DNA from 4 places in the Dietzia sp. PP-33 genome. Region 3 is predicted to be linked to each of the others. Evidence: predicted binding sites of a transcription regulator. Region 3 holds the regulator's gene; each other region holds the start of a gene.
The links. Region 3 encodes LexA, which represses DNA repair genes until DNA is damaged. Its sites were predicted from a motif close to CGAACANNTGTTCG; they were not measured.
Positions count from the first base shown of each region.

Region 1 (4,965 bases), 380 kb from region 3:
AACGGCGGGTTGTGGTGCTCGCCCAGCGCGAACACGTCCAGTCCCACCTGTTCGGCCTGCACGGCATACTCGACCACGGTCTCGAGACGCTCGTGCTCGGTGGCCACCCGGCCGGTGACAGGGTCGGGCGTGATGTCGGCTATGGAGAAGATTCCGAACTGCATGGTGGCGGGCCTTTCAGTCTGTTGGTCTACTCATCCTAACTTGCTGACATGTCAAACAAAAGGGGTGGGCGGGGTATTCCCGATCACGCTGCACTCCGCGGCGATCCCTGGTTTCCCTGCGCGCAGAGGGGTGGGGATGTCAGGATTCGACGACTGTCACCAGGAGGCGCCGTGACCGAGTGGATCGTCCGGAGATGGGCCCGTTTCGGCCACGACCGTCTCTACGCCGCGACCCCGGGCGGAACCGACCTGGGCTATCTCGACCTGGCGACCGGCCGCTTCCACTCCGACGACCTGTCGAACCTTCCACTGCTGCGCAGGGCGGTCGGGGAGCACTTCGCTCCGGTCGCGGCGCCGGACCCTGCTTCGGCGCCGAGCCCGGCGGTGGCAGTGGCGGGGGCGGGTCAACCCGAGTCCGCGCCTGCGCCGTCCGCACCTTCCGCGCCACCCGTGCCGAAGCCGACGCCGACCCCGACGCCGGACCCGCTCCAGGTGTCGGGCCCGGAACCGACGTCGGCTCCCGGGCTCCTGATGGCACCGGGCCCGAGGGCCGAACCCGCGCCCGGACCGAGGTGCCACGACCTCACCGGCATCCCTGCGGGCGCGGCCGCGCGCGAGCGGGCGATCGCCGAGCGTGAGGCGCAGGGGGTGATCCGGCACCTGTTCGCCCGGCTTGTCGACGCGAAGACCGACGAGCGCGCCTGGCGTATCGGTGCCGACGGCGAGCAGGCGGTCGCCGAGCAGTTGGCGATGTTGGGATTGCAGTGGCGGATCCTGCACGCGGTGCGCGTGGGGGAGCGCGGTGCGGACATCGACCACGTGGTGATCGGCCCCGGTGGCGTCTTCACCGTGAACTCCAAGAATCACCCGAAGGCGGCGATCTGGGTGGGCGGTGACACCGTCATGATCAACGGCAGCCGGGTTCCCTATGTCCGCAACAGTCGGCACGAGGCGGGAAGGGCATCTCGCCTGCTCGCCGAGTACGTCGGTTTTCCGGTGCCCGTCACCGGGATGATCGCGGTGGTCGGCGCCCGCCGCGGGTTCACCGTGAAGAGCCAGCCCGCCGACCGCGCCGTGGTGGTGGTCCCCCGGCGGGGTATCAGGCGCTTTCTGCAGTCGCAGCCTCCGCGACTGAGCCTGCGGGAGATCGACGCGATCCACGAGGTCGCCAGACGATCGACCACGCGGCAGCGCTGAGCCCGGGGCGGTGACCGACGTCAGGCGGGTCGGGGTGAATCGCGGCTGGGTGGGTCGCGGCGGGGGCGGCTGACTCCCGGTGGGTTGGTGAGGTGCCCGTCGTCGGTGATGAGGCGGTCGAGGTGGAGTCGCCACTGGTGGTCGAGGATCTGGTCGCGGGCCCGTGCCAGGGGGCCTGTGGGGGTGGTGCGGTGTTCGTGTCCGGTCTCGGTGATGATGGTCAACTCGCCGAGGGGTCCGGGCTGGTAGGCGCAGTGTCCGAAGGTCTTTTCCCGGTGGTGCCTGCGACACAGGCAGACCAGGTTCCACTCGGCGGTCGGTCCGCCGAGTTCGGGATGGAGGTGGTTGAAGGCGATGACGTGGTCGATCTCGCAGTCGTGGGCATCGACGGTGCAGCCGGGGTGGCGGCAGGTGCCATCGCGCAGCCGGATCCGCTCGACCAGGGCCGGGGTGAGGAAGTATTTGAGCACCGCGTCGGGGGTGTCGAGGACGCCGGGTTGGGGGTCGATCAGTTCGAACCGCACTTTCGCGTCGCCGCCGGAGAGCAACTCCTCGCACAGCCAGTCGAAGCTGGCGTAGGCGCCGGTGACGAACTGGACCTGGTTGGGCAGGCCCTGGGCGATGCCGTTGATGATGGAGATCCGCACCGGCTTGTCGGTGCCCCAGGACGCGCCCAGGGGCGGCCGGTCAGCGGCGCCGGCGCTGACGGGGCTGTCGGCACGGTCGGTGGGGTGTTCGGGGTCGTGCAGGCCGGTGCCGATGTCGTCGGTGTTGGGGTCACCCAGGGCGCACAGGGCGTCGGCGCGGAGCTGGTCGCGGCTGCGGGGATGACCGCTGTCGGTGGCGGTGCGGGCGGCGGCGTCGATGCGGCGCCGGAGTTTCTCGGCGGCGCCGGCGGGCAGGTTCGCCCACATGCTGGTCATGCCGGCTCGGCCGGGGCGGAACCGGACGGTGCGCTGCTCTGCGGCGGCATCGGCGGTGTCCTGGGCGCCGGTGGGGTCGTGGCGCTCGCGGGAGGCGTCCACGGTGGTGTCCAGGGCTGCCCGGCTGGGGCGGTGGCCGCCGTCCAGGGCCCGCGCGAGGGCCGCGACGACCTCGGATTCGACGTCGCCGATGATGTCGTCGGGTATCTCGGCCAGGCGGCAGGCGGTGTCGATGGCCAGTTGTTCGGGAAACAGGCCGCGCTCGACCGAGCTACGCAGACGCGACAGTCGGGTGTGGATCTGAACCCCGGCGGTGACCAGGCGCGCGGCGTGCCAGGTGGTCAACGCCATCGCCGCGGCCAGGTGATCGCGGGCCCGGTCGGTCGGCTCCAGACGCGCGAACGCCGGGCGTGAGTCGGATGCGGCGGGATCAGCCTCGGACACATCGTGGGCGGCCCGGTCCAGACGCCTCATCGCCTCCACGAGGTGGTGCGCAGCCTGCAGGCGGGTGGCCGCGGCCAGATTCTGGGCACGAGTGGCCGACCGGGCCACCTCGCTCAATGCCTCGGCGTCGAGGGTGTCCAGGGGCTCGGGCACGGCGCGATGCGGCCCGGTGGTGAACGACTCAACAGCGGACGATCCAGCAGCGAACGGCCCGGTGGTGAACGACCCCGTCGTCGTCGTACTCATCACCGTCACCCCTCCCGCGCCACACCAGACTCGAACATGTGTACTAGTCTAGACGCGGTCCGACTATCGCGCAAGTGTTCGAGTGTCGGGTACGGGATTGAGAGCGCCCTATGAGCGCGGCGGCCGGCCCGCCCGGGACCGGTTCCGCCAGCTCAGCAGGGCCAGGCCGGCCCAGGAGACCAGGACAGCGGCCGCCACCGCGAGCTGCGCCGTGAGCAGATGCTCCTCGGGGTAGATCACGCCGGTGAGGTAGTGGTCGATGAACCCGGAGGTGGGAATGGTCTCGCGACCGGCGTGTTCGCGGCCCCAGTTCTCCACGTGGGTCAGCGGACAGACCCACCCCACGATGGCGATCGCCAGCGCGTACACGGCGGTGGCCAGGTGCGGCCAGAACGTCCACCGCCACCGCCAGGCGAGGAAGCCGCCCACCGCCAGGTAGACGAGGAACGCGGCATGGAGAAGCATCGCGATGTCCGCGATCAGCCGGTACCCCATGCCTCCAGGGTGCCAGCCTCGGCCGGTGGCGGGAGTGGTCCGCCGCCGGCGTCGTCTGCTACGGTGTGCCGCATGTCGAACGCTCGCGCATATTGGCGCTTTATGTGGGCTCCGGGTGGAGCCCGCGCCGCGAGCGCACGCGTCCGCTAGACGGACGCCCCGACACCCGGAGCCCAGAGGCGGTGACCACCACGGTCGCCGCCTCCCGCCATTTCCAGCGGCGGATCCGGGTGCATCACGGGCACCACGAGGATCACGGCACCCGGCCCGCCACCACCGAGAGACCAGGAGCGCACCGCCGTGACCATCACCGCCGAGAACCCCACCCAGACCGCTGACAGGCGCGTCCTGTCCTACTCCCCGCTGCCGACCCCCACCCAGATCCTGGGCGAGCTCCCGCTGGGGCAGACCCGGGAAGCGCTGGTCGAGCGCAGTCGCACCGAGGTCGCCGACGTGCTGGCCGGACGCGACGACCGGTTGCTCGTGGTGGTGGGCCCCTGCTCGGTCCACGATCCCGAGGCCGCGCTCGACTACGCCGGCCGTCTCGCGGCGCTGGCCGAGGAGACCGCCGAGGACCTGCTGATCGTGATGCGCGTGTACTTCGAGAAGCCGCGCACCACGGTGGGGTGGAAGGGCCTGATCAACGACCCCGCGCTCGACGGCAGCTACGACATCCCGCGCGGCCTGCGCACCGCCCGCCGGCTCCTGCTGGACGTGCTCGACCTGGGGCTGCCCGTGGGCTGCGAATTCCTCGAGCCGACCAGCCCGCAGTACATCGCCGACGCCGTCTCCTGGGGCGCGATCGGGGCGCGGACCACCGAGAGCCAGGTACACCGCCAGTTGGTCTCCGGACTGTCCATGCCGGTGGGCTTCAAGAACGGGACCGACGGCGAGGTGCAGGTCGCGGTGGACGGGTGCAGGTCCTCGGCCTCGCGGCACGTGTTCTTCGGTACCGACCCCGACGGTCGCGCCGCGGTGGTCGAGACGGCCGGCAACACCGACTGCCACGTGATCCTGCGCGGCGGAACGGGTGGGCCGAACCACGACGCCGGGTCGGTGGCGTCCGCGGTGGCGTCGGTCGCGAAGGTGGGGCTGCCCGGTCTCGTCATGGTGGACGCCAGCCACGCCAACTCGGGCAAGTCCCATGAGCGGCAGGCCGAGGTCGTGGCCGAGCTCGCCGAGCGCGTCGGGGCGGGGGAGCAGGGCATCTCCGGCGTGATGATCGAGAGCTTCCTCGAGGCCGGCGCCCAGTCCGTCGGGGCCACCGAATTGGTGTACGGCAAGTCCGTCACCGACGCGTGCATCGGCTGGGACACCACCGCCGACAGTCTGCGCGCTCTCGCTGCGGCGGTACGCGGCGGCCGGAGGGGTTGAGCCCGGCCCGGGTAAGGGGGACCTCTGTGGAGGGGGCGCCGCGCGGTACTCTTTCCCGCGTGGACGCCTCCTCCCCCCTGTACTCGCTGTACGAGTCTCGACTCCGGTCGTCGCTCGAGGGT
Region 1 is NZ_JAMYEI010000001.1:676,883-681,847, reverse strand. It holds gene NJE57_RS03280 (LLM class flavin-dependent oxidoreductase) at 1-164, opposite strand, end outside; gene NJE57_RS03275 (nuclease-related domain-containing protein) at 336-1,361, shown strand; gene NJE57_RS03270 (HNH endonuclease signature motif containing protein) at 1,382-2,974, opposite strand; gene NJE57_RS03265 (DUF2784 domain-containing protein) at 3,083-3,469, opposite strand; gene NJE57_RS03260 (3-deoxy-7-phosphoheptulonate synthase) at 3,770-4,843, shown strand; gene NJE57_RS03255 (isoprenyl transferase) at 4,903-4,965, shown strand, end outside.
Region 1: NJE57_RS03270 (HNH endonuclease signature motif containing protein) is a predicted target of LexA. The motif match lies at 3,006-3,019, and genes of this name have one in related genera.

Region 2 (4,965 bases), on a different contig from region 3:
ACGGTCGAGCACGTGGAGATCGACACCTCTTACTACATCGGCAACGCCCCCGGAGCGGCGTCTCTGCATGGCATCCGGTGCGCCGAGGACCTCGAACGCCCCGATGCGTGGGTCGAGCTCGTGCCGCGCACGCGGCTGCAGCCGGACTGCCGGCACCGCTTTCTCGTGGACTCCGATGCCACTGCTGCCACGCCGGTGCGCTTCGCGCGACTCGACGTCTTCCCCGATGGCGGGATCGCGCGACTCCGGGTCCACGGGCGGCTGACCCCGGACGCCATCGAGCACCTGGCCGGCCGTATTGCACCAGCGCGCCACACCGGCCTCACGTCGCCGTAACACCAGTGCAAAGCCGCGCTGCCAGACTCGGAACCGACACCACGAGGATGCGGTCGGCTCCGCCGATCCGGCCGCCGGGTCCCACGGCCCGGCGGTCGAGTCATCAGTCAGGCATCGCCGTGGTGTCGGCCCGGGCACACGACCCGGGCGGGCCCGCGACCGATGAGATCGCGGCCCGTCGACGCCAGGAGTCCTTCCGCATGACCGCCGTGACCTCCGAACCCTCGGCCGAGGCCCCGACCTCCCGCCGTCTGCCCGATGCCGACGACCGACTCGCGGCGCTGCGCGCCCGCGTGCACCAGGACATCGACGCCACCAGCCATGCCCGCGACTGGATCCCGCGAGCCCCCGGGTCCACCGAACTCGACGTCCTGGTGATCGGGGGCGGGCAGGCCGGCCTGGGTACCGCGTTCGCGCTGCAGCGCCAGCGAATCGACAGGGTGCTCGTCGTGGACGACGGCCCCGAACACGAGGTGGGCTGCTGGGACCGCTACGCCCGCATGCACACCCTGCGCAGCCCCAAACACATGCGGGGGATCGAGTTCGACGTGCCCTCGCTGCACGTGCGCCGCTGGTTCGAGGCCGTCTACGGCGAGGCCGCGTGGGAGGCGGTGGACCTCGTGCCCCGCCTGGACTGGAACGACTACCTGCGGTGGTACCGGCAGACCACGGGCATCCGGGTGCAACACCGCACCCGCGTCACCGCGATCCACCGACCAACGACCCCGGACGGGCCGTTCGTCGTGGAGCTGCGGGACCCGGATGGGAGCGAGTCCACGCTCACGGCCAGGCGCATCGTCTGCGCACTGGGCCTCGCCGGCGGGGGTGGGGCGAGGGTCCCGGAATTCCTCTCCTCGTCGTTGCCCCGCGATCGGTGGTTCCACACCGAGGACCCGATCGACTTCGCCGCGATGCGCGGCCGTCGCGTGGCGGTGCTGGGCGGCGGGGCCTCCGGGTTCGACAACGCGGCGACGGCGTTGGATCACGGCGCCGTCCGCGCCCATGTGTTCGTGCGCCGGGAGACGATCCCGGCCTCCAATCCACTGCGGTGGATGGAGTTCCCGGGCATGCAGGAACGCTTCTACGACCTCGACGACCGGAGCAAGTGGGACTTCGGGGTGCTGTCCGGGGGGCTTCCCCAGCCGCCGACGCAGCACGCGGTGTGGCGGTGCTTCACCCTGCCGGGGTTCGCACTGCACACCGGGTGCGGGTGGAACGCGGTCTCGATGGTCGACACCGGCACCGGCGGGCAGGAGATCGCGATCGACACAGCCAAGGGGCGGTTCCACGCGGACGTGGTCCTGGCCGCGACCGGATACCAGGTGGACCTGCGGCTGCGTCCGGAACTGGTCGAGTTCGTCGACGACATCGCGTTGTGGTCCGACCGTCACCCGCCCGCGGCCGACCATCCGGCCGGTCGCAGCCCCTACCTGGGGCCGGGTTTCGAGTTCACCGAGCGCGACCCCGGCTCCGCCCCGTGGCTGGCCCGCCTGCACCACTTCTCGACCGGCGCGCGCGCCTCGATGGGTGTGACCGGGCACCAGCTCTCGGGGATCTACGGCGGGATCGGGCGGATCGCCTCGGCGATCACCACAGCGGTCACCCGCGAGAACTGGGACCGGCTCGCCCGGGACTTCGCATCCTTCGAGCACATCGAGGTCGGCTCCGTCGGACCCCACGACCCGTCTGACGGGTGGTACCCGACGAGCCCGCGGTACTGACCACGCGCGGGCTCGCCACCTCAGAACGGCGGCTCCTCGTCTGATCCCGACGCAGACCCTGCCGCCGAGCCCGCTCCCGGCTCTGAGCGCGGCGGCGGAGGCGCCTGGCGCCGCCGCCTCGCCTGCTCCCGGAGCTTGCGGCGTTCCACATCGCGGCGGTGGCGTAGGTGAGGCCGTCTCCGGGAGGCGGCCGAACCGCTACCGGTCTCGCCTGCCTCGGCCGCCTCTCGCTGGCGCAGGCTGGTCTCGGGCCGTTGCGGCGCAGCATGGTCTGCCAGCGGACCGGTGGGGAAGGTGATGACGCGGGTGTCGGCAGAGGCGTGGGGGTGGTTGGGGCCGTGCAGCCAGACGTACGACCCGTCGGTGTCCCGGTAGTAGGCCCAGACGCCGTCGGTCTTGAGGCGGTGGTGGAGGCGGCAGAGGCTGCCGAGGTCGTCGCACGTGGTGTGCCCGCCCCGGTCGGGGTCGTCATGGTCGAAGGGGATGATGTGGTCGAGGTCGGCTCGCTCCGCAGAGGTCTGACAACCGGGGAAGACGCACGTGCCGTCGCGGCCCCGGCAGAACCGGGACAGGGCCTCCGAGGGCGGGTATCGCCGGGCCGCAGCGGAGTCCGGATCGGCGAGGTCGGAGAGCGAGTCGATCCTGTGTCTGGCGTTGCGCTCGAGCTCGGCGGCGGTATGTCCGGTGATCGGCCCGTACCCGGCGAGGGTGAGGCCGCGGTTGTCCGGGGTGCCGTCGTCGTAGGCGTGGATGGTCACCCGGCGGGCGGCGGACCGGGCCCCGGGGTCGGTGGGGTGTTCGCCGTCTGGGCCCGGGAGGCTGGTCCAGCCGCGGCTGAGGGCGAGTAGTCCCGCGGCGCGGAGCTGTCCGAGAGGTCGGGGGTCGTCGGGAGAGGCCGTGCGGGCGACGGCGTCGATGCGTTCGGCGATCTCGAGGGCATCCTCGACGGTGAGGGTGGCGGTGATCAGCGCCCGGTCGTCCCTCAGGGGCTCCATCTGCACATCCTGGTCGCGTCGCGCCTGGCGAGCGCGGGCGTCGGCGCCCACGGGATCGCAGGCTGCGACGGTCTTGGTGAGCATCTTGCGCAACGGGCCGAGCCTGGGCGGGTGCGTGCGGCGCCTGGTTGGGGCCAGGCCGTCACTGATCCGCCGGTCGAGTTCCGGCATGAGGTGGTCGGCCACCAGGGCGGTCTCCTCGGCGATGGTGTGGGCGGCGAGGATGCCGATCCAGCCGGTGGTCAGCAGCGCGGCGGTGCGGGGCAGGCGTTCGGTCAGCTCGACCGCGGTGGTCACCAGCCGGGACGCCCCGTGTCGAGACAGAGCCATCGAGGCGCTGATCATGGTGGCCGCCGTCTCCCACGAGTCGCGGTGGCGATCGTGTTCGGCGCCGGAGCGGACGCAGGCATAGGCGTAGGCGACGGTTCGCCCCTCTGCCGCGTTGATCGTCCTCTGCGCCAGATAGCCGCGTTGCTGCCCGGGGTCCCAGTGGGCGAACGCCTCGGGGACCAGAACGGGGAGGGCCGGTCCTGTGGCCGTGGTGAATCCGGGCGGCGGGACGAGGGCTGCGGGAGCGTCGACGTCGTCGGTGGCGGTGGTAGGTGTGGTGGTCATGGTTCGACCGTACGTTCGAGGTACGACAGCGTGGATTCGCGTCCATCCGGCCCCCTGACCTGCAGTGCCCTGGACGACCCCTGCAGGGCGCCGCAGGTCAGCGACGCCGGCTCGCTCACCCTCGGTACGCGCCAGCGGTCGCGGTGGATGCGCGTGTACGCGGCGCCCAGACCGGCAGTGCCCTGACTGGCAGTGCCCTGCTCGGCCCCTGCAGGGCACCCCAGGTCGGCGGGGGTCGGCGGGTGGTCGGACCGCAGGAATCAGCCCGGCCGGGCCACGATCAGGCAGGCCTGCTCGCCCTCGGGGACGTACCAACGGTGGGGGAGCTCGCCGTCGTACCGCGCGACGTCCCCCGCCTCCAGCCGGGTCAGCGAGTCGCCCACCTCCAACAGGACCGTGCCCCGGGTGACGTACAGCCACTCGAGTCCCGGGTGGTGGAAGAACCGACCCGGGACGTGGTTGGTCTCCACGAACTCCAGTAGTTGGGTGTCGTTCGGCCCGCCCGGCAGCAACCGGGTGTGCCCGCCGACGGTGCCCTCCGCGCGGGTGAGGATCGCGCCCTCCGTGGACCGCCGGACATCCACGGGGTCGCCTGCCGCCGCGCCACGACCACCTGCCGCCGCGCCGGGTGGGCCCGGGGGACCGGACGGGTCGGCGGGGCCGGAGGGTGAGTTGACCGCTTCCAGCAGGTGCGCCTGGGTGGTGCCCAGGGCGTGGGCGAGCCCCTCCAGGGTCGACATGCTCGGCGCGGCCTTGCCGCGTTCGATCTGGCTGAGGAACGGCTGCGAGATGCCGGCCAGGTCGGCCACCTCGACCAGGGTGAGTCCCAACTGCCGACGGTGATGACGAATGCGCGCACCGAGACGTTCCTGGCCCTCGCTCCGTGCGGTCGTCACAACGGTCCTCCTGGACTGCCGGGCTGGAGCCGGTTACACACCGGAACCGCGAGGTAATCCCACGGCAACACGGGGCCACCAGACTCGTCTGTATTGACGAGGTCAATATCTCGCGTCCGGGTCGAAATCACAAGGGCAACGCCCCGACCCGGCCGGGGACGGTCCGGCAGAGCAGGAGAACCCAGCCCGTGGACACACTCACCCGCCCGCGCGCCGCCACGGCCCCGAGCGAGGCAGCTCAGGCGCCCGGCGACACGCCCCCGGCGCCCGACGAGATCACCCCGAGGAGAGTCGACCGCATCGCCGGGGTGCGACTCCTCGACGGCCGGGTGGTCGACGTGGACATCGACGGCGACTCGGTTCTCGCGGTCAGCTCGGCCGGTGACTCCGAGGCACCGGGCC
Region 2 is NZ_JAMYEI010000010.1:75,288-80,252, reverse strand. It holds gene alc (allantoicase) at 1-336, shown strand, start outside; gene NJE57_RS16600 (NAD(P)/FAD-dependent oxidoreductase) at 537-2,057, shown strand; gene NJE57_RS16595 (HNH endonuclease signature motif containing protein) at 2,078-3,667, opposite strand; gene NJE57_RS16590 (XRE family transcriptional regulator) at 3,928-4,563, opposite strand; gene NJE57_RS16585 (amidohydrolase family protein) at 4,752-4,965, shown strand, end outside.
Region 2: NJE57_RS16595 (HNH endonuclease signature motif containing protein) is a predicted target of LexA. The motif match lies at 3,672-3,685, and genes of this name have one in related genera.

Region 3 (4,965 bases):
GGACTTCCTGGTGGGAAAGGGGTTCCTCGCGCGCCACCCGGCGGAGTTGCTCCCCCAGCTGGAGCGTCATGTGCGGGCGGTCGACCTCAGGCTCGATCTCGCGGAGAAGTCGCCCTCGAGGTACCGGGAACTCACCGCGCGCCTGGAGAAGTCCGAGGCGACCGTCGCGGAGGCGACGGCAGCACTGCGTGGTCGGCCGGGTGGAGCGCGCACCACCCGGGATCTCCGGTGGCTGCTGGCCGAGTACCGGGTGGGGCTCTTCGCGCAGTCACTGGGGACCGCGCGCCCGGTTTCCGCTGAGCGAATCGACAAGGCGGTCGCGGCGGCACTCGGCTCCCGCACCAGGCGGTAGTCATCCGGTCAGGTTCTCGCGTGCCTCTCACGCAGCGCGATGATCTCGCTCTCGAAGTCCGCGGCGGAGCTGAACTGCTTGTACACAGAGGCGAACCGCAGATAGGCGACCTCATCGAGGTCCTGCAGGGGTCCGAGGATCGCCAACCCGATCTCGTGGGCGGGGACCTCCGACGCGCCGCCGGCTCTGACTACGTCCTCGACCTGCTGCGCCAGACGTCTGAGGGCGTCCTCGTCCACCGACCGGCCCTGGCACGCCCGTCGCACTCCGCGGACCACCTTGTCGCGGCTGAAGCTCTCGGTGACGCCGTTGCGCTTGAGCACGGTCAACAACGGGGTCTCGAGGGTGGTGAACCGGTGCCCACACTCCGGGCACTCGCGTCGGCGGCGGATAGCCTGACCGTCGTCGACCGCCCGCGAGTCGATAACCCGGGAATCCTCGTGGTGGCATGTCGGGCAGTACATTCCAGCTCCGCCATTCGTCGACCGGTTCCGCAGGCCTCCCCCGGCCGGAGCCGGAGGCGATGCAGGGACGACGGGGCGCCGTCCCTGGATCATTCTAGAAGGCGATCCGGTCGGTCACGCGTAGGCGGGCCCGCCGAGGAGGGCCAGCGCCAGCAGCATGAGGATGCCGAAGACGACTCCACACGCCAGCAGGGCCCAGGTCGGCACATCGTCGACCACCGGGGACGCAGGCTGCACCTCGACCCGGCATGACCGGGCCTGCGCCGGGGATGCTGAACGGACGAGCACCCGCCGGCCGGGGGCGACCGATCGCGTGGTCGCAGGGCGTCCCCGGTCCAGGGTGCGGGGGACGGGATGGATACGCGAATCCTCACGGGGCCGGAGCCCGCTCGCGGAGGACCGGCTGTGTTCGGTGGCGCAGACCTCACTCCACGGTGTCGTCTGACGCGACGGTGACTGCATCTCCAGGACGGACATGAACTCTCCCAACTCGATACGGTGTGCGAACCGCGTTCGCACGCCCGTGTGCATCTCTGTGCACATCTGTTCGAACTCGAACGTGACTAGAGTTGTATCACGCGGGTCCGACAGAGTCGAGATTTCGGCGGCACTTTCTTCGAACACCTGTGTGGCGCACGCCGCTCACGCACAGTAGGGTGTACACAGATCAAGACGTCGAACACCCATTCGCCGAAGGGACCCACACATGCCCAAGCCCGACTTCGAGGCCCTGACGCCTCGCCAGAAGAGCGTCCTGTTACACATCCACGACACCGTCAAGGACAGGGGCTACCCGCCGAGCATCCGGGAGATCGGTGACGCCGTCGGGCTGCAGTCGACCTCGTCCGTCGCGCACCAGTTGCGGACGTTGGAGAAGAAGGGCTTCCTGACGCGTGATCCGCACAAGCCTCGGGCCGTCGACGTCCACGGGGTACCGGGGCAGCGGTCCCGGGGTCGGCGTGCCCCGTCGCCCGAGGAGCCGCGGCCGAGCGGGGCGGTCGAGCCCGTGTACGTCCCCGTTCTCGGCCGGATCGCGGCCGGAGGGCCGATCCTGGCGGAGCAGGCGGTGGAGGAGGTCTTCCCCCTGCCGTCCGATCTTGTGGGGTCCGGTGACCTGTTCATGCTCAGGGTTGTCGGCGAATCGATGATCGACGCAGCGATCTGTGACGGCGACTACGTGGTGGTCCGCCGTCAGAACGTGGCGGACAACGGCGAGATCGTGGCCGCGATGATCGACGGCGAGGCCACCGTCAAGACGTTCCGCAGGGACCCGAGCGGCGTCTGGCTACTGCCCCACAACCCGTCGTTCAGCCCGATTCCCGGAGAGCACGCGACCATCCTGGGGAAGGTCGTCACTGTATTCCGCAAGCTCTGACCCCGAGCTGCCACGGCGCTGCCTGACCGTGTGACCGGATCAGGCGGCGCCGTCGTGTGAGCCCCCGGAGCTGAACTCCCCCAGCTCGCTCGCCACGGAGACGGGCAACCGGACGACGATCCGCGTCCCGTGCTGCGTGTGCTGCTCGTCCACCACCGCGCCCTCGGCATGGACACGGGAGACCACGTCCCCACGTGTGAAGGGAATCTCCAGTGTCACCTCGGTGTCCCCGGAGGCGATGATCCGGGTGATCCGGCCGAGCAACTCGTCGATACCCTCCCCCGTGGTCGCCGAGACGAACACCGCGTCCGGCAGCGCGTGGTGCAGTTCGGTCAACACCACCGGATCCGCCGCGTCGATCTTGTTGATCACCACGAGCTCGCGGGGACTCTCGGCGTTCTGTTCCTCCACGACGTCGTTGATGACCGTGCGCACGGCCTCGATCTGACGCAACGGGAAGGCGTCCGATCCGTCCACCACGTGCAGGAGCAGTTCGGAATCGACGACCTCCTCCAGCGTCGAACGGAACGCCTCGACGAGTTGGGTGGGAAGGTGCCGGACGAACCCGACCGTGTCGGTGAAGACCACCGCCCGTCCGTCCGGCAGCTCGGCCCGCCGGGTGGTGGGATCGAGGGTGGCGAACAGTGCGTTCTGGACGAGTACGCCTGCGCCGGTGATGCGGTTCAGCAGACTCGACTTTCCCGCGTTCGTGTAGCCGGCGATCGCGATGGAGGGCACGGGCGTGGCGCGCCGGCGATGGCGCTTGGTGTCCCGGGCCTGCTTCATGCCCTTGATCTCGCGACGCAGCTTCGCCATGCGCTCACGGATGCGGCGACGGTCGGTCTCGATCTTCGTCTCACCGGGACCGCGGAGGCCGACGCCCCCGTTGCTCCCGGCCCGGCCGCCCGCCTGACGGGACAGGGTCTCTCCCCAGCCGCGAAGTCGCGGGAGCAGGTACTCCATCTGTGCGAGGGAGACCTGAGCCTTGCCCTCGCGACTGGTCGCGTGCTGCGCGAAGATGTCGAGGATCAACGCGGTGCGGTCGATCACCTTGACGTTGACAGCCTTCTCGAGGGCGATCAGCTGCCCGGGCGTGAGCTCGCCGTCACAGATGACGGTATCCGCACCGGTCGCGTCGATCACGTCTTTGAGCAGCTTCGCCTTGCCCGAACCGATGTAGGTGGCCGAGTCGGGCTTGTCCCGCCGCTGGATCATCGCGTCACACACCTCGGAACCGGCGGTCTCGGCGAGTTGGGCCAGCTCGGCCATCGCGGCGTCGGCCTGGGCGGCGGAACCCTCGGTCCAGACGCCCACCAGGACGACACGCTCGAGGCGGAGCTGGCGGTACTCCGCGTCGTTGACGTCCTGCAGCTCGGTCGACAGTCCGACGACCCGCCGCAGCGACGACCGCTCCTCGAGCTGGAATTCGCCGACCGAGGGGTCGTGGTCTCGTGTGGCCCGGTCAGGGGCGGTGTCATCGTTTGTCATTCACCGCCGATCATCTCACATCCGCGGTGACCGCGCTCTACGCACCACGGGTCGATCCGGCCCGGCGGAACCATCCGTCGGCGACGATCTCCGAGGGGCCGGTCAGCGCGGACCCGCCCTTCGTGAGGCTCACCGCCAACTCTCCCCCGGGTACGGTCACGACGACCTCGCCGGTCGCCTCTCCGCCATCCGCCAGGGCGGCGACGGCGGCCGCGACGATGCCGGTCCCACAGGACATGGTCTCGCCCGCCCCGCGTTCGTGGACCCGCATCGACACCCGTCCGTCCACCAGTGGGGTGACGATCTCCACGTTGACGCCACCGGGGAAGAACCCGGTGTCGAACCGCGGCGCGAGGTGCACCGGCAGTCCGCGCAGAGCTGCAGCATCCAGCCCGGGGACCACGCATGCCAGGTGGGGGTTTCCCATGTCCACCGCGAGGCCGGCGAACGTCCGGTCCCCGAACTCGGCGGAGGAGATCCCGAGCAACCGGGGCTCCCCCATGTCGACCCTCACCACGGCATGGTCCCCGTCATGGGCGAGGATGTCGGCCGGCCGCGGTCCGGAACGGGTACCGATGGCGATCCGTCCCGCCTCCGCCCGCCCTGTGGACACCAGGGCGTGCGCGAAGACCCTGACCCCGTTTCCACACATCTCCGCGACCGAACCGTCCGCATTGCGGTAGTCCATGAACCAGTCGTCCGGATCCACGCCGGTCGGCGGGGCCGTGAGGACGCCGCGGTCGACGAGGGCCCCGGTCCTCGCCACGCGCAGCACCCCGTCGGCGCCGATCCCGGCCCGCCTGTCGCAGAGGGCACGTACAAGGTCCTCGTGGAGGTCCAACTCCGCGTGGTCGTCGGGCAGGATCACGAAGTCGTTGAGAGTTCCGTGGCCTTTGAGAAAGGCGATGCCGTCGGCCGGAGCGGGGGGTCGGGCGGAGTTCATGCCCAGATCCTAACCGCCCCGCCCCGCGTTCCGCCCTGCGGAAATGCGGGGTGAACCCAGGCCAGGGGCGCACTAGAGTCGGATGCGAGAACGATCCCCTATCTGAGGAGAGCATCGATGTCCGAGCGCATCACCGTCGGCGGAATCCAGGTGGACAAGGTCCTGTACGACTTCGTCAACAGCCAGGCGATCCCGGGCACCGGGGTCGACCCCGACGCGTTCTGGGCGGGCGCCTCCGAGATCTTCGCGGACCTCGCGCCCCGCAACCGCGAACTCCTCGCCGTCCGCGACGAGCTCCAGTCCAGGATCGATTCCTGGCACCACGAGAACCCCGCGCCGATCG
Region 3 is NZ_JAMYEI010000001.1:299,771-304,735, forward strand. It holds gene hrpA (ATP-dependent RNA helicase HrpA) at 1-352, shown strand, start outside; gene nrdR (transcriptional regulator NrdR) at 361-816, opposite strand; gene NJE57_RS01480 (hypothetical protein) at 931-1,293, opposite strand; gene lexA (transcriptional repressor LexA) at 1,523-2,191, shown strand; gene hflX (GTPase HflX) at 2,231-3,679, opposite strand; gene dapF (diaminopimelate epimerase) at 3,717-4,622, opposite strand; gene NJE57_RS01500 (malate synthase G) at 4,740-4,965, shown strand, end outside.

Region 4 (4,965 bases), on a different contig from region 3:
GTGGACCTGGAGCCCCAGGAAGCCCTTGGCGAACAGGTAGGGCACCAGATAGTTGGGATAAGCGGGGTTGCGCTCGAAGCTCACCACGAGGTCGGCCGCGACCGCCTCGAGGACGTTCGGATGGTCGACCAGAACGGCCCGGATCTCCTTCTCGAGCACGTGCCGGCCGATCTCGGGGGTCGCGATGCGCGACGCGGCGAGCCTGGCGAGGGATTCGCCCAGGTCGTCGCAACCGTCGATGAGGTCCAGGACCAGGCCCGCGATCAGGGGCTCGTCGCGACTCCGCGTGGCGTCGACGGACAGCCGATCCCAGACTGCGCGGACGGAGGAGTCGGCCTCCGTCTGCGGGATGCAGGGGTTCTCGATGCTCAGCTCGATGGTCACCCGATACAGGGTAGGCCGGTGACGCTTTCCGGGGCGAGTCCACCACGATCCGATCGGCGCTCGATCGGCACTCGACGCCGGTCGGGCCGGCCCGGCAGGATGGGGCCATGATGCTCATCAACGTGCGCTTCGACGTCAAACCCGAGTTCGCCGAGTCCTGGCTCGAGATCACCCGCGACTTCACCGAAGCCACCCGGGCGGAACCCGGCAACCTGTGGTTCGACTGGTACCGCTCGCCCGATGCCCCGGGCACCTTCCTCCTCTGCGAGGCGTTCCGCGACGGCGACGCACCAGCCGAGCACGTGGGGTCCTCCCACTTCGCCGAGTTCACCGGCTCCGCCGCGCAGTACCTCGAGCGCACTCCTCGCATCATCAACACCACGGCGGACGGCGAGGAGTGGGGAACGATGGGCGAGATCACCGTCGACTGACACGACCGGGTCGGGCCCGGGCTGGCCTGGGCTGCCCGGGACAATTCGGGCTCGCAGTGGTTCGGTCTCGCGGCGGTTCGATCTAGCAGTGGTTCGGTCTCGCACTGGTTCGGTCTCGCCCGGTGCCGCCCGTTCAGAACGGTGGCGGGTCAGTGATCGCGTCCGCCTCGTCCTGTCTACGTCGCGCGTCTCGCCGGGCGCGGCGCTCGAGGATCAGCAGGTCGCGTTCTCCTTGGCGGCGGGCTCGGCGACGGCGTTCCCTGGTGGTGTACCGGAACCCGATGAAGGTCCCCCGAGGAGAACCGTCGCTGTGGGTGGGCTCGCGTGCGACCTCCCCCGGGGCACTCTCGACGCGCGCGACACCGCAGTCGCACCCGCCGGAGGAGTCCGCGTCGACCATCTGCTCGACCCGCCGCGCGCGGGCCAGGGGCCCCGACGGCCAGGTACGAACGGTTCGACCCGTCTCCGTGACGATGTCCACCACGCCGTCGGGGTCCACTCTGTATCCCCACCCTGAGAAGGTCTTGAGTCGGTGGTGGGTCCGACACAGGCAGATGAGGTTCCACTCCACGGTCAGACCTCCGCTCTCCGGGTCCTCCTTGAGGAACGGGACCACATGATCCAGATCGCAACGGTCGGCGGCCACCGAACACCCGGGGTGACGGCAGGTGCCGTCCCGGAGTCGGATGCGCCGGGCGAGCCATTCCGGGACCGCGTATCCGAGCGCAGCCCGGTGGTCGGAGCCCGCTCGTCCGGTGAACACGGTCTCGAACGTCGCCCCCCGCGCCCGGCCGAGCAGATCTCTCAGCATGGCGAGTGAGCCCTCCCCCGAACGACGGAAGAACACCTCTGAGCGCCCGTCGCCGGTCATGATGACGGTGACGTGCGGCCGCAGGGGCGCCTCGGCAGCCGGCTCGTCCTCCGAACGTGCGGCCGGGCCCGCAGACTGGTCGGCGGCCGGTCTCGCAGGCTGGTCGGCGGCCGGGTCCGGGCACGAGCGCGCGGTCGAATCAGTTGCCGGGCCGGGGCCCTCGGTCGCGAGAGCGACCAGCGCGTCCGCCCGGCGCTCATCGGGACCGCGCTCATCGGGAACGCGGTCATCGGGAACACGGTCGTCCGTGCCGGCGCCGGCCTCGTCGTCGTCGTCCTTCAGGCCCTTTCCCGGACCAGGGCTACCCGCCCCCCTGGACCACGTCCCGGTCCCCGCCATCTGGTCCAGCCGCTCGGCCAGGACCTCGGCCCCGGCCGCGCTGAGGCTCGCAGAGACCGACGCCATGCCGTCCGGTGCCGTCCGGATCCACACGCCGCGGCCCCGGAGCGCCTCGTTCCTGCGCCTGCGAACACCGTCGGGGTCGACACCACGGACGGCGCGGTCCATCATCCGCCGGAGCTGACCGCGGCCGAGACGGCCACCGGCCTCCAGTGACTCGACGTAGCGACGCGCCGCGATCTCGGCGGCGGCGCGACACAGGTCGTCGTCGGTCACCCCGCGGAGACAACCGACCATCGTGCTCGCCGTCCGCTCGTCGATCCGTCCGGACTCGATCTCCTCGAGTATCGCCGGACACCGCTCGACCAGCTCGATCGACAGGTCCACCATGGCACCGGCCCGGTTGGCGTGGACACCCAGTGCTACGGCCAGTTCCGAACGCGCCAACTCCCAGGGGTCGACGGCAGCGTAGTCACGGACGGGGAGCTCGGACTCGTGGGCGGCAACGTCGATGGCCCGGACGTGCTCGACGGCCGCCTCGAAGGTCCGGTAGACGGCTCGGATACGCAACGCCGACGCGCGGTTCTCGCCGTCCACTGCCAGTCGGGCGACCTCGGACTCGCACGCGAACAGCTGCTCGGTGTCCTTCGCGCCCATCCCGCCCCCTTTATCGCCTCTGTGTTCGATACTGCTCGAACACGCGTGCGACATAGGGGCTCATCGAGTGAGACCTTCTTCACCAAGGAGGGAAGCGCGGATCAACTCAGCGCATCCATCCCCCACGACGCAGCAGGGCCGGACGGGAAATCCCGTCCGGCCCTGCCGATGCCCTGCCGACCGGTGTCAGCCGACGCTGCCCAGCGCCCCACCCAGGAGGGCGGCCGGGTCGGTCGGCCACCACTGGCCGTAGTCGAGTGCGTACACGCGGTTGAGGTCGGACACGACGCCGCCGACCGTCACCTGCTGGCGGATCGGGAGCTGGTGGATGGTGGCGGCCGGGTTGAGGCGCCCACCGGAGCCCCAGTCGTGCTGCCAGAAGTACTGACCCAGTCCGCGCTGACGGCACCAGTCGATGGTCGGGGCGTTGGCGTAGACGCCGAGCTTCAGGTCGGCCCCGTGCAGGTGGTGGCGGAAGCGCTCGAGGTACGGCGCGATGAGGTTGTCGAACTCCCAGCGCGTCGGGTTGTCGTCGATCGCGGCGTACATCGGCACCCCGCGCGGACCGCCGGCGGCGAAGTGGATGCCGATGCCGACCCTGGAGTGGTGGTCGCCGCCCGCCGCCCCCGCGCGCCAGTCGGCGGTGGCGTCCCTGCCGAACTGGTAGCAGGAGACCATGTTGAGGCCGTGCGCACGGAAGTCGTCGACCTCACGTCGTAGCAATGGCTTCCCGGTCATCCACTCGGCGCCGGGACGGCGGTTCGAGCAGTACCGCACCGCTCCCATGTGGCCGGCTGCGCGAACCGACGCCGCCGACGGCGGGCCCGACGCGTAGTCCAGGAGGGTGCCGATCGGGATCCCGGCACCGGCGCCGGGGAGGGCTCCCAGGGGGGCGGGGATGGACGACTGCGCACCGACGGCGGGGGTCAGCCCCGCAGCGAGGGCGCCGGCACCGGCCGCGCCGAGCCCGGCGCGGCGGAGGAAGGATCGGCGGTCGAACGTCATGGAGGTACTCCGAGATCTCGGTCGAAGACGAAAGGCGTGTGACGCGTGGGATCTCACCCGCCTCTAGGGAGTGTGTCACAAGAAGATCGCGCCGTCTCCCCCGGCGTTACCACACGGGTGCTCCACCACGGCGAAGGCGCGACTGGTTGACTGTCGTCCATGACTCGCACGCCCAGATGGTCCGCCTCTGATGTCACAGACCAGACGGGACGCACGTTCGTGGTGACCGGCGCCAACGCCGGGATCGGCCTGGCCACCACAAAGGTGCTCGTGGACAGGGGCGCACGGGTGGTCATGGCCTGCCGGAATCAGGAGAAGGCCGAGGCCGCGCGCGCCACCCTGCCCGTCGGGACCCGCGACCTGGCGTCGGTCCGCCGGCTCGACCTGTCCGACCTCGACTCGGTGGACGAGTTCGTCGCCGGGGCCACGGGCCGGGTCGATGTGCTGATCAACAATGCCGGGGTCATGAATCTCCCGCTCAGCCGCACCGCCCAGGGGCACGAGATGCAGTTCGGCGTCAACGCCCTGGGACACCACGCGCTCACGCACGGTCTGCTGCCGCGGCTGACCGACCGCGTGGTCTGGCTCGGCTCGTTGGCCCACCTGCGGGGGCGGCTCGACACCGACGATCTGAGCATGGACCTGCGCGGATACCGCCCGATGCGGGCCTACGCGGATTCGAAACTGGCCTGCATCATGCTCGCCTACGAGTGGCAGCGTCGGTTCGAGCGCGACGGCCGGGGGATCCGGTCGATGGCCGCCCACCCCGGTTACACCGCCACCGAGTTGATCCGGCAGAGCGGCCGCCCCGTTGCCGACAGGTTCTTCGAACTGGGCAACTCGATCCCGTGGGCGGGCCTGACGCCCGAGATGGGCGCGCTCTCGGTCCTCTTCGCCGCCACGGTGCCGGACCTGCCCGGCGGGTCGTTCGTCGGGCCGGATCGCCTCGGCGGCCTCCGGGGGCATCCGAAGATCGCGAGGTCGAGCCGTGGGTCGCGCGACCCGGAGGTCGCCTCCGCCCTGTGGGAGCGCTGCACGGAGATGGCGGCGTTCCGGTAGGGCGGGAGAACCTCCGGGCGACGACGGCGAGAGAGCGACTCAGGCGAGCCCGGACGCGGCCAGGCCCTCGCGGAGCTTGTCCTTGTGCTCGGGCGGTCCCTGGAGCAGGGGCATTCGTAGCTGGTCGGAGCCGATCAGGCCCTGCATCTTGAGGGCGGCCTTGACCTGGATCGCACCCTGCGAGGTGTGCATGATCGCGTCGACGGCCGGGATGAGGCG
Region 4 is NZ_JAMYEI010000002.1:406,656-411,620, forward strand. It holds gene NJE57_RS06055 (serine O-acetyltransferase) at 1-384, opposite strand, end outside; gene NJE57_RS06060 (putative quinol monooxygenase) at 492-815, shown strand; gene NJE57_RS06065 (HNH endonuclease signature motif containing protein) at 949-2,682, opposite strand; gene NJE57_RS06070 (DUF1906 domain-containing protein) at 2,869-3,687, opposite strand; gene NJE57_RS06075 (SDR family NAD(P)-dependent oxidoreductase) at 3,847-4,746, shown strand; gene dapA (4-hydroxy-tetrahydrodipicolinate synthase) at 4,786-4,965, opposite strand, start outside.
Region 4: NJE57_RS06065 (HNH endonuclease signature motif containing protein) is a predicted target of LexA. The motif match lies at 2,719-2,732, and genes of this name have one in related genera.